2 regions of the Clostridium sulfidigenes genome follow, and region 2 is predicted to be linked to the other one. Evidence: predicted binding sites of a transcription regulator. Region 2 holds the regulator's gene; the other holds the start of a gene.
The links. Region 2 encodes Rex, which represses fermentation and respiration genes when NADH is low (regulators of the CRP and FNR family bind a similar motif). Its sites were predicted from a motif close to ATTGTTAANNNNTTAACAAT; they were not measured.

Region 1: adhE (bifunctional acetaldehyde-CoA/alcohol dehydrogenase) is a predicted target of Rex. The motif match lies at 3,376-3,395, and genes of this name have one in related genera.

The regions. Positions count from the first base shown of each region.
Region 1 covers NZ_JBQHQR010000011.1:39,183-44,418, forward strand. Annotated here, with positions in the region: gene ACTNBA_RS13000 (DUF3794 and LysM peptidoglycan-binding domain-containing protein) at 1-1,187, opposite strand, end outside; gene ACTNBA_RS13005 (Veg family protein) at 1,441-1,677, opposite strand; gene yabG (sporulation peptidase YabG) at 2,358-3,266, opposite strand; gene adhE (bifunctional acetaldehyde-CoA/alcohol dehydrogenase) at 3,473-5,236, shown strand, end outside.
Region 2 covers NZ_JBQHQR010000002.1:180,030-186,071, reverse strand. Annotated here, with positions in the region: gene abc-f (ribosomal protection-like ABC-F family protein) at 1-497, opposite strand, end outside; gene ACTNBA_RS02750 (redox-sensing transcriptional repressor Rex) at 946-1,596, shown strand; gene ACTNBA_RS02745 (short-chain-enoyl-CoA hydratase) at 1,840-2,619, shown strand; gene ACTNBA_RS02740 (acyl-CoA dehydrogenase) at 2,656-3,795, shown strand; gene ACTNBA_RS02735 (electron transfer flavoprotein subunit beta/FixA family protein) at 3,809-4,594, shown strand; gene ACTNBA_RS02730 (FAD-binding protein) at 4,619-5,626, shown strand; gene ACTNBA_RS02725 (3-hydroxybutyryl-CoA dehydrogenase) at 5,884-6,042, shown strand, end outside.

The DNA of each region.
Region 1 (5,236 bases), on a different contig from region 2:
ATCTCATCCTCTACAGTAACTAAATACTGTTCTTCATCCTCAGTTGAATATAAAACATCAACCTTTAATAATCCTTCAATTTCTATCTTATCATTTTTAATATTTTTATCAGTAATAGATACATTTCCTGTAGTCATTATAACTTTAATTGGTTTTAAATCATCACTTTTTACGTCAATATCTCCTTTAACCAAACTTTCAGTATATCCATGACCTTGTATCACATTAATATTATTTTCTTTAATATCCATGTTTAATAGTTTTGTAGGGCAATATACATCTTGTATAACTTCTACTTCTTCTTTATACATTACATGAGTAATAGCTTTAACTACAAATTCTACATCAATTACTCTGTTTTCACCCATATCGTCTTGTCTAACATCATATTCAAAGGATTGAACTTCAAATTCAGTGAAGTATTCCATATTTGGTTTTAACTCATCAACGGTAACTTCTTTATATAAAGGTACACTTTCTGAAACGCAGAACAAATCTCTTCCATTCTTGCCTTTATATAATATAGCTACATTGGCCATAGCCTCTATCTTGAGTCCACCATCATATATTCTTACATCCTTCTTACCAATAGTAACGTCATATTTTATAACCTTTAGACACTCATTTTTATCCATGTCAATTTTAACTTCTGCTTTTCCAACTAATTCAGTTTCTATAGGTTCCATAACCTTATCTACAGTCATAGGGTTCTTTAAAAACTGAATATCCTTTCCTTCATGTACATCTTTAACTATCTCAAAGGAATTTATATTATATCCATTGCACTTACATATAATAAACCCTTGAATAGCTATCTTTCTTTCATTAATAATAACACAATCCATATGTTCAATGTTTAGCTCTATATCGCAATACATATTTGATTGGGCACCAATCATGTCAATAGACTCAAAAATGTTACCATTATATACTACTGAATGAGCTTCAGTAGCTCCCCCATCTTTAGCCATATAAAGGATAGTATACTGAAGTTGACCCTCTAAATTTACCTTATCAGTTCCAACCTCTTTATTTGTTATCATAGGCTTTACATCTAACATTAGTATATTATCCACATCTGGTAGCGTATCAGGTATAACGTATTCTTCCTTTATGAACATCTTTGTGTCATTTTCAGCTATTGATTGCTCATATTCTATATAGTCTTTTATCAAATCCAAATCCATAACTTTCCCTCCTAAAATACCTACTAATAATGTATATATGAGAATGTTATGAAATATAACTACTTATATTAAATTTTCTTAAAAGAATAATTATTTATCCGATGACTACCAGCTCTAATACTCCCATCTTTTTTAAAGCGGGAGTAAAGAGCTGCTATGTCCCTGGATAACGATTTCTAGAGCTTCGAAGAAGCTAAGAACTCTGTTTATACGCAAAATAAAAGAGGCATTCTTAAAAGAACACCTCTTCATTTTACCCTGCAAACACTAGCTGAACAGTTTTTGTTAGTACATCACTATAGCTATAACTAACAGTACGTTGCACATTATTATCAAGTCTAATTGTAAATATACTGTCATATGTTTTTTCCAAAACACCATCATTTACTACTACTTTACGTCTTCCTCCATTTGCCTTCAATGTCACTTTTTCGCCAACATGACTTTCGATATCTTTTTTTATCGTAGTCAATACATTTCCCATCTTCACAGTAGACACCCTCTTTCTAATATTTCCATAAAGGCTTCCAACTTTATTATAACAGTTACCTTTCCTTATGTCAAGCAAACTAAATATTTTACAACATTTTAATAATACTTGTCAATGTTAAATATTCGTTAAATTTTTATGTATTATTTTGTTTTTTTAACGCTATGTCATTTATTCAGCTATAATGGCCAGAAACCAACTTGACATTATTATGTGTAGAATTTTTTAGAATATTCACATATAACTATATAAATCTATATTTTTAGATGAAAATGTATGGTAGCTTATAAAAGGTTTTAGTATAAAATCACCTATAGACTCAATTGTATTCACACTTATCTCGCTTGTATTTTAAAAAACACCTAATCACGGGTAATTTTCTTACCCTTATAATTAAGTATTTTATATTTTATAAATTTGTCCTGTTTTTATCAGCATTTTCTTAAATGTATTTTCATATATAAATATTTATATATGAAAATAGGTATATATAAACCTATATAACTTTATACCTATATACCTATTTAACTTTATACCTATATACCTATTTAACTTCATAACTATTTGCCTATATAACTATATAACTAGTTAACTATTTGTTCTATTCATGCGGGTTTGAGAGTTTTCCCCCTATGCATATTATAGTTAAAATTGTATAAATCACAACTCATTTTCTCATTTCACTTTACATACTGAGATTTAGGATATCCTTCTCTGTATTTACCTCTTGTTTGTAATCCTCCTACCCCTTTAATCCCTGTGATTGTATTTTTAATTACATCTTCAATATTTACTATATCTTCGATATTAGTGTAAGCTACCTTCTCACAAATTAATACTGGATCTAAACAATGGATGAGGACCCTGCTGGGAGAAGATGCAAAGTTAGCACCTGCATCAAGCAATGCTTCGTAGTTTGATTGACAGGCACCTGCAAAAATAACCAAATCATCATAATTAGAATTATAACTTCTTAATAAAGAAACACATTCTACAAAGTATTTTGAGTTTCTATAGTTTCCAAGATCCATATAATCTGATATATTCTTGCTCATTCCATCATGGCCCGTAATTACAACTATATCTGGGTTTATTTCCTTTACTAAATCTAGTATCTGGGAGGGCTGATCCTTTTCTGCTATGACTTTACCTACAGCCTCAATGGATAATTGCTTATATGTTTTTAAACAAATATCTAGGTATTGAGGATCACCATCAATATGAAGAATTTTACCTGGTCTTCCAAAGAATAATTCACTATTTTTAAAAGATGTACCTTTCTTTTCTTTTCTGTTTATCTCAGTGTCTATAACTCTTAATGCAGCGGAACTCCCTCTTGTATATGACCTTGATAGCAAAACTTTCTTTAGAGCAGTATTTACTTTTTTATTAAATACTTTATCTTTCTCCCCAACTCCCTCACTGTCAATAACCTCTAAATCATCTTCTATGCTATCTGCTTCAATTCTTATATTTAACCCCTTTAATAAATATTTTTTAACACCCTCATCATCAATTTCTATATCTATTATTTTAAATACTATATCTTTATTATAAGATTTTCTTACTACTCTATCACCTATATTCACCTATATCTCTCCTCATGATTTCCTCTTTATATCATATGAACTTTACTTAATAATTGTGAGATATTAAAACCATGGAACTCATTAAACAAATATAAAAATATAGTAAAAGATTGATAAAAATTTAACTAAATATGTTGAAATATTATTTTCATGGGTTATAATATAATTAGTTAAATAAATAACAAAGTTTAGGGGGTATATACTAAATGTCTACTGAAAAAGTTGATGTAAAATCTGTTAAGGAGTCTAAGAATGATTCCATTTCAAGCTCTAGCAATTCAGCTGAAAAAGCCATATCATCTGTAGATTCTGAAATTAACAACCTTGTTAAAAACGCTCGTGATGCCTACGAGGAATTTTTAACCTTTGATCAAAATTCCATAGATAATATAGTTAAAAAAATGACAATCTCTGCCCTAAGTAAACACCGTGAACTAGCTAAAATGGCTATAGATGAGACGGAAATGGGTGTATATGAAGATAAAATAACTAAAAATATATTTGCCTCTGAGTATGTATACAACAGTATAAAAGATTTAAAAACTGTGGGTATTGTAAATGAAGAAGAAGATTATATGGAAGTTGCAGAACCTATAGGCGTAGTAGCAGGAGTTACTCCAACTACAAATCCTACTTCCACTACAATATTTAAATCCTTAATAGCTATAAAAACTAAAAATCCTATAATATTTAGCTTTCATCCTAGAGCTCAAAAATGTAGTATAGCTACTGCTAAGTTGCTTTTGGATGCAGCTATTGAAGCAGGTGCTCCTAAGAATTGTATTCAATGGATTAGTAGTCCTTCCATTGAAGGTTCACAAAAACTTATGCTTCATCCTGGAGTAGATATTATTCTTGCTACTGGTGGTCCTGGTATGGTTAAATCAGCTTACTCTACTGGAAAACCAGCTCTTGGTGTTGGTGCAGGAAATGTTCCTTGCTATATAGAAAAAACAGCCAATATTAAAAGATCTGTTAATGACTTAGTACTATCAAAATCCTTTGATAATGGTACCATTTGTGCCTCAGAACAGGCAGTTATTATAGATAGAGAAATTAGTGATGAAGTAATTTCTCTCTTAAAAGAACGTAACTGTTACTTTCTTAATAAAGAAGAAATGTTAAAACTTCAAAAGGTTGCTATAGATGAAAAAAGGCAATCTATGAATCCAAACATAGTAGGTCAAGGAGCTACAAAAATCGCAGAAATGGCTGATATTAAAGTTCCAAATGACACAAAGGTTCTAGTATGTGAACCTGGTGGAATCGGTGCAGATTATCCTCTTTCAAGAGAAAAGCTTAGTCCTATCCTTTCAATGTTTATAGTTGATAGTACTGAAGATGGAATAAAAGCCTCTGAAGATATGATTGCTTTTGGTGGTCTAGGTCACTCTGCTGTTCTTCATTCTACCAATGACCAGGTTATTGAAGAATTCTCTAGAAGAGTTAAGGTTGGTAGGATAATAATAAACTCTCCTTCTTCTCAAGGTGCTATAGGAGATATTTATAATGTAAATATTCCTTCATTAACTTTGGGTTGCGGAACCATGGGTAGAAATTCAACAACTCAAAATGTCAGTGCAAACAACTTAATAAATATTAAACGTGTAGCTAAAAGGAGAGTTAATATGCAATGGTTTAGAGTTCCTGAAAGAATTTTCTTTGAGCCTGGTTCCCTTTCATACCTTGAAAAACTTAAAGGTAAAAGAGCCTTCATCGTAGCAGATAAATTCATGGATAGACTTGGATATGTATCTAAAGTAATGGGACATCTTAAAAAAGCTAACTTTGATGTAAATGTATTTTTAGACGTAGAGCCAGATCCATCTACAGAAACTGTTATGAGAGGAACTGCTCAAATGAATAGCTTTGAGCCTGATGTTATAATAGCTCTTGGTGGAGGGTCAGCAATGGATGCTGCTAAAGGTATGTGGCTTTTCTACGAAAATCCTGATATAGATTTTAATGGT
Region 2 (6,042 bases):
ATAGATATGGATTTATCAAAATCAACTTCTGTAAAGCCTAGGCCTTTAAGTACACGACTAATTTCGCCTTTATAAGTGTATCCACCACGATTTTCATAAACCTCTGTTAAAGTAGTATAATCACGTATAATCTTATTGTGATAATCTTCTTTAGCAGCATCATAAGGTTCCTTCATCTTCTCTTCTAAATTGTGTAATCTTTCCTCAATATCTATCAGTGACTTAAACACGGAAAGAAGTTCAGTATATATGGTATTATCTGAATCTAGAGAAAGGTTTTGAGAAAGATATCCAAGTTCCTTTGATTTATCTATATATAGCTCACCACTATCATATTCCATTTGATTGGTTAAAATTTTAAATAGGGTTGATTTACCTGCACCATTAGCACCTATTAATCCTATTTTTTCACCTTCATTTACATTGAAGGTAATATCTTTTAAAATCATATCTATTCCGAAGTATTTACTTATGTTTTTACAACTTAAAACTATCATTTATTTCACCGTCCTACTAGCATTTTAACATGAAAGTTAGAAATTTAAAATAATTTGTATAGTACAGTGGAGGAATGGGTATTGTGAGTAATAGGAAACATTGTTATATATAATACAAAGAAAAGTAAAATTGGTATAAAAATTAAGTTTATGAGACTTTATATATTATTTATGATAAAAAGTTAAAAAAATTTATAATTTATATATACAATAAAGTATTTTAAATGTACAATATAGCATTATAGTTTATTTATTAAAAAATATATAACAAATCAATGGTAATATAGTATAATATCTATATGAATAAAACCTACGTTGAATATGAGATTAGAATAGTTATTTTAGATAATATTTAATAGAGAATTATAATATGAATAAGCATAAAAATAAAAGACAAAAAGAATAAACAAGGAATATATAAAGAATATATATAAGGAGTTGATAAGAGGTGGAGAAGAAAAGAAGCATTTCTATGGCTGTAATAAAAAGGCTACCTAAGTACTACAGATATTTGCGCGAATTAGATAAAAATGAAGTTGATAGAATATCCTCTAAAGAACTAAGTGAAAGAATTGGGTTTACAGCTTCACAAATAAGACAGGATTTAAATTGTTTTGGAGATTTTGGTCAACAAGGGTATGGATATAATGTTAAGGAATTATTATATCAAATCTCTGTTATATTAGGCCTTAACAAAGAGTATAACACTGTAATAATTGGAGCTGGAAATATAGGTCAAGCAATTGCCAACTATACAACCTTTGATAAGATGGCATTTAATCTTAAAGGTATTTTTGATGTGAATGTAAAACTTATTGGACTTAAAATAAGAGATATTGAAATTAGAGATATGGATGAGTTAGATAGTTTCTTACAGAGAGAAAAGATTAACATAGCTATAATTTGTGTTCCTAAAAATAGAGCCCAAGGGGTAGCAGATGTGGTAATAAAGAATGGCGTAAAGGGAATATGGAATTTTGCACCTATAGATCTAAAGGTTAACGAGGATGTTATTGTAGAGAATGTACATCTTAATGAAAGTTTAATGACTTTAAGTTACTTATTAAATGAGCGTGAAAAAGAAGAAGAATTCCTATAATACTAAAAAAAGACAATACGAATTTCTTAAAATTTGTATTGTCAGGAATTTTTTGAATTTAATTATATGAATTAAGTAAAAAGATTCATTAAAAAACATAAATAAAATATAAATTAGGTTGAAAAAGAATTATAAACAGTCTATAATAGTGATTAAGGTATTAGAACCTTAATCACTTTTTTGTTAAAATAATAACGATTTATGGCGGCTAACACCTGAAAAATTGCATGGGGGATTTTAAACATGGATTATAAGAACATAGTCTTGGAAAAAGAAGGAAATGTGGCTTTAGTTAAACTAAACAGACCTAAAGCATTAAATGCTTTAAACACAGAAACTTTAAAAGAAATTGATTGTGTTATCCAAGAAATTTCTGGGGATAAAGAAATTTATGCAGTTATTCTTACAGGAGAAGGTAAAGCGTTCGTTGCTGGAGCTGATATTTCAGAAATGAAAGAAATGAATGCTATAGAAGGTAAAGAATTTGGTATTCTTGGGAATGGGGTTTTTAGAAAAATTGAAAAACTTGAAAAACCTGTTATAGCTGCAGTTAATGGTTTTGCATTAGGTGGTGGATGTGAACTTGCAATGGCTTGCGATATTAGAATTGCATCAGTTAAAGCTAAGTTTGCACAACCAGAAGCAGGGCTTGGAATAACTCCTGGGTTTGGCGGAACTCAAAGGTTATCAAGACTTGTAGGTGAAGGAATTGCAAAAGAATTAATTTACACTTGTGACATGATCAATGCTGAAGAAGCTTTAAGAATTGGATTAGTAAACAAGGTAGTAGAACCAGAGACACTTTTAGATGAAGCAAAAGCTATGGCTAATAAAATAGCTAAGAATGCTCCTATAGCTATAAGCCAATGTAAAGCTGCTATCAATAGAGGCTTGCAAATGGATATTGATAGTGCAGTATTATATGAAGCTGAAGCATTTGGAATGTGTTTTGCTACTGAAGACCAAAAAGAAGGTATGACAGCTTTTGTTGAAAAGAGAGACAAGAATTTTAAGAATAGATAATCGAAATAGATAATCGTATAAGTAGGAGGTATTATAATGAATTTTTCATTAACTAAGGAACAAGAACTTGTAAAGCAAATGGTAAGGGAGTTTGCTATTAATGAAGTAAAACCTATAGCAGCTGAAATAGATGTTACAGAAAGATTCCCAATGGAAAACGTAGAGCAAATGGCTAGATACAACATGTTAGGAATTCCATTCCCAACTGAATTCGGTGGAGCAGGTGGAAACAACGTATCTTATGCTATGACTGTAGAAGAACTTTCTAAAGTTTGCGGAACTACAGGAGTTATAGTTTCTGCACACACTTCTTTATGTGGAGCACCAATATATCAATTTGGTACTCAAGAGCAAAAAGAAAAATATTTAACACCACTTGCAAAAGGTGAAAAACTAGGTGCATTTGGTCTTACTGAGCCAAACGCAGGTACTGATGCTGCTGGACAACAAACAACAGCTGTACTTGAAGGAGATCACTACGTATTAAACGGTTCAAAAATATTCATAACTAACGGTGGAGTTGCTGATATCTTCGTAGTATTTGCAATGACTGATAAATCAAAAGGAACTAGAGGAATATCTGCTTTCATAGTTGAAAAGGATTTCCCTGGATTCTCAATAGGAAAAGTTGAAGAGAAGTTAGGAATAAGAGCATCATCTACTACTGAATTAGTATTTGAAAACTGCATAGTTCCAAAAGAAAACTTACTTGGAAAAGAAGGAAAAGGATTTGCTGTTGCAATGCAAACTCTTGATGGAGGAAGAATTGGTATAGCAGCTCAAGCTTTAGGACTAGCTCAAGGAGCTTTAGATGAAGCTGTTGCTTACATGAAAGAAAGAAAACAATTCGGAAGATCAATAGCAGCATTCCAAGGACTTCAATGGATGGTTGCTGATATGGATGTTCAAATTGAAGCTGCTAGACTTTTAGTATACAAAGCTGCATACAAAAAAGATATGGGTATGCCATACTCAGTAGATGCTGCTAGAGCTAAATTATATGCTTCAGAAGTAGCTATGGATGTTACAACTAAGGCTGTTCAATTATTTGGTGGATATGGATACACTAAAGAATATCCAGTTGAAAGAATGATGAGAGATGCTAAGATAACTGAAATCTACGAAGGAACTTCTCAAGTTCAAAGAATGGTTATCGCAGGAAGCATATTGAAATAGGAGGTAGTGAAAGATGAAAATAGTTGTTTGTGTAAAACAAGTACCAGATACAAATGAAGTTAAAATAGATCCAAAAACAGGAACTCTTATAAGAGATGGTGTTCCTTCAATAATAAACCCAGATGACAAAAACGCTTTAGAAGGAGCTTTACAATTAAAAGATACTTATGGTGGACACGTAACTGTTATAACAATGGGACCTCCACAAGCAAAAGTAGCTTTAGAAGAAGCATTAGCAATGGGAGCAGACGAAGCTATACTAGTTACAGATAGAGCTTTTGCTGGAGCTGATACATTAGCTACATCTCACGCTTTAGCTGCAGCTATTAAAAACTTAGATTATGATATAATATTCGCTGGAAGACAAGCGATTGATGGAGATACTGCACAAGTTGGACCAGAAATTGCTGAACACTTAGGAATGCCTCAAATAACTTATGTTGAAGCAGTTAGCCAAGAAAAAGAAGGCGTATTAAACGTAAGAAGAGCTTGGGAAGATGGATATGAAAATATCAGAGTTAACACTCCAGTTCTATTAACTGCAATCGAAACTTTAAACGTGCCAAGATATATGAACATTAAAAACATATTCGCAATGGCTAAAGAAAAAGAAGTTAAAGTATGGACTGTAGCAGACATTAACGTTGATGTTAACCTACTTGGTCTTAAAGGATCACCTACAAAGGTTAAAAAATCAATGACTAAAGAAGCTAAAGGACAAGGTGAAATATTTGAAGTATCACCAAAAGAAGCAGCTTCAATTGCGCTTTCAAAACTAAAAGAAAAACACTTCATCTAAGATATAGTTAAGGAGGAAATTACCATGAATATAGCAGATTATAAAGGTGTATGGGTCTTTGCAGAGCAAAGAGACGGAGAATTACAAAAGGTTGCTTTAGAATTATTAGGAAAAGGAAGAGAAATAGCTGACAAGTTAGGAGTAGAACTTACAGCATTATTACTTGGACATAAAAATATAGAAGAAATGACTAAAGAATTAGGAGCTTTTGGAGCAGATAAAGTATTAGTATGCGACAATGAGTTACTAACTCACTATTCAACTGATGGATATACAAAAGTTATAAACGAAGTTGTAAATGCTAAAAAACCAGAAATCCTATTCATTGGAGCTAGCTTCATTGGAAGAGATTTAGGACCAAGAGTTGCAGGAAGACTTTCAACAGGTCTTACAGCTGACTGTACATCTCTAGATGTAGATGCAGAAACTAACAACTTATTAATGACAAGACCAGCTTTCGGTGGAAACCTAATGGCTACAATCGTTTGTGGAGATCATAGACCACAAATGTCTACAGTAAGACCTGGAGTTTTCGAAAAGTTAGCTAAAGATGAAAACAGAACTTTCCAAGTTGAAAAGTTTGACGTTCAATTATCAGCTTCTGATATAAGAACAGAAACTATAGAAGTTGTTAAATCAGTAAAAGAAATGGTAGACATTACTGAAGCTGATATCGTAGTTTCAGGAGGAAGAGGAGTTGGCTGTAAAGAAAACTTCGCTTTACTTCAAGAACTTGCAGACGTAATGGGAGGAACTTTAGCTGGATCAAGAGCAGCTGTTGATAATGGCTGGGTAGAAAAAGCAGTTCAAGTAGGACAAACAGGAAAAACTGTAAGACCTACTATATATATAGCTTGCGGAATCTCTGGAGCAATCCAACACTTAGCTGGAATGCAAGATTCTAACTACATCATAGCTATTAACAAAGATTCAGATGCTCCAATCATGAAAGCTGCTGACGTAGCTTTAGTAGGAGACTTTGCTAAAGTTATTCCAGAAATGATAGCTCAATATAAAGAGATGAACAAATAGTAAATTTATAAGACTTTAGATTAATTGAATTTTATAGTACACTAATTAACATAAGATGAGGGGATATACGGAGATGTATATACCCCTCATTTGTTAAATATTGAATAAAAGTCTAATTTCGTTGAAAATTGTATACATATATTTATATTTATTGAGTTATTTTTGATAAATATAAATATAAATATATAAAAATGTGGTAATATAGATTTGTAATAGTCTATAATCCATAATACAAAATTATGTTAGGAGTGTTTAATATGAAAAAGATATGTGTTTTAGGCGCAGGTACAATGGGATCAGGAATAGCTCAAGCTTTTGCCGCTAAAGGATATGAGGTAATAGTTAGAGATATAAAGGATGAATTCGTACAAAAAGGTCTTGGAATGATAGAAAAAAATATTAAAAAACTTGCTACA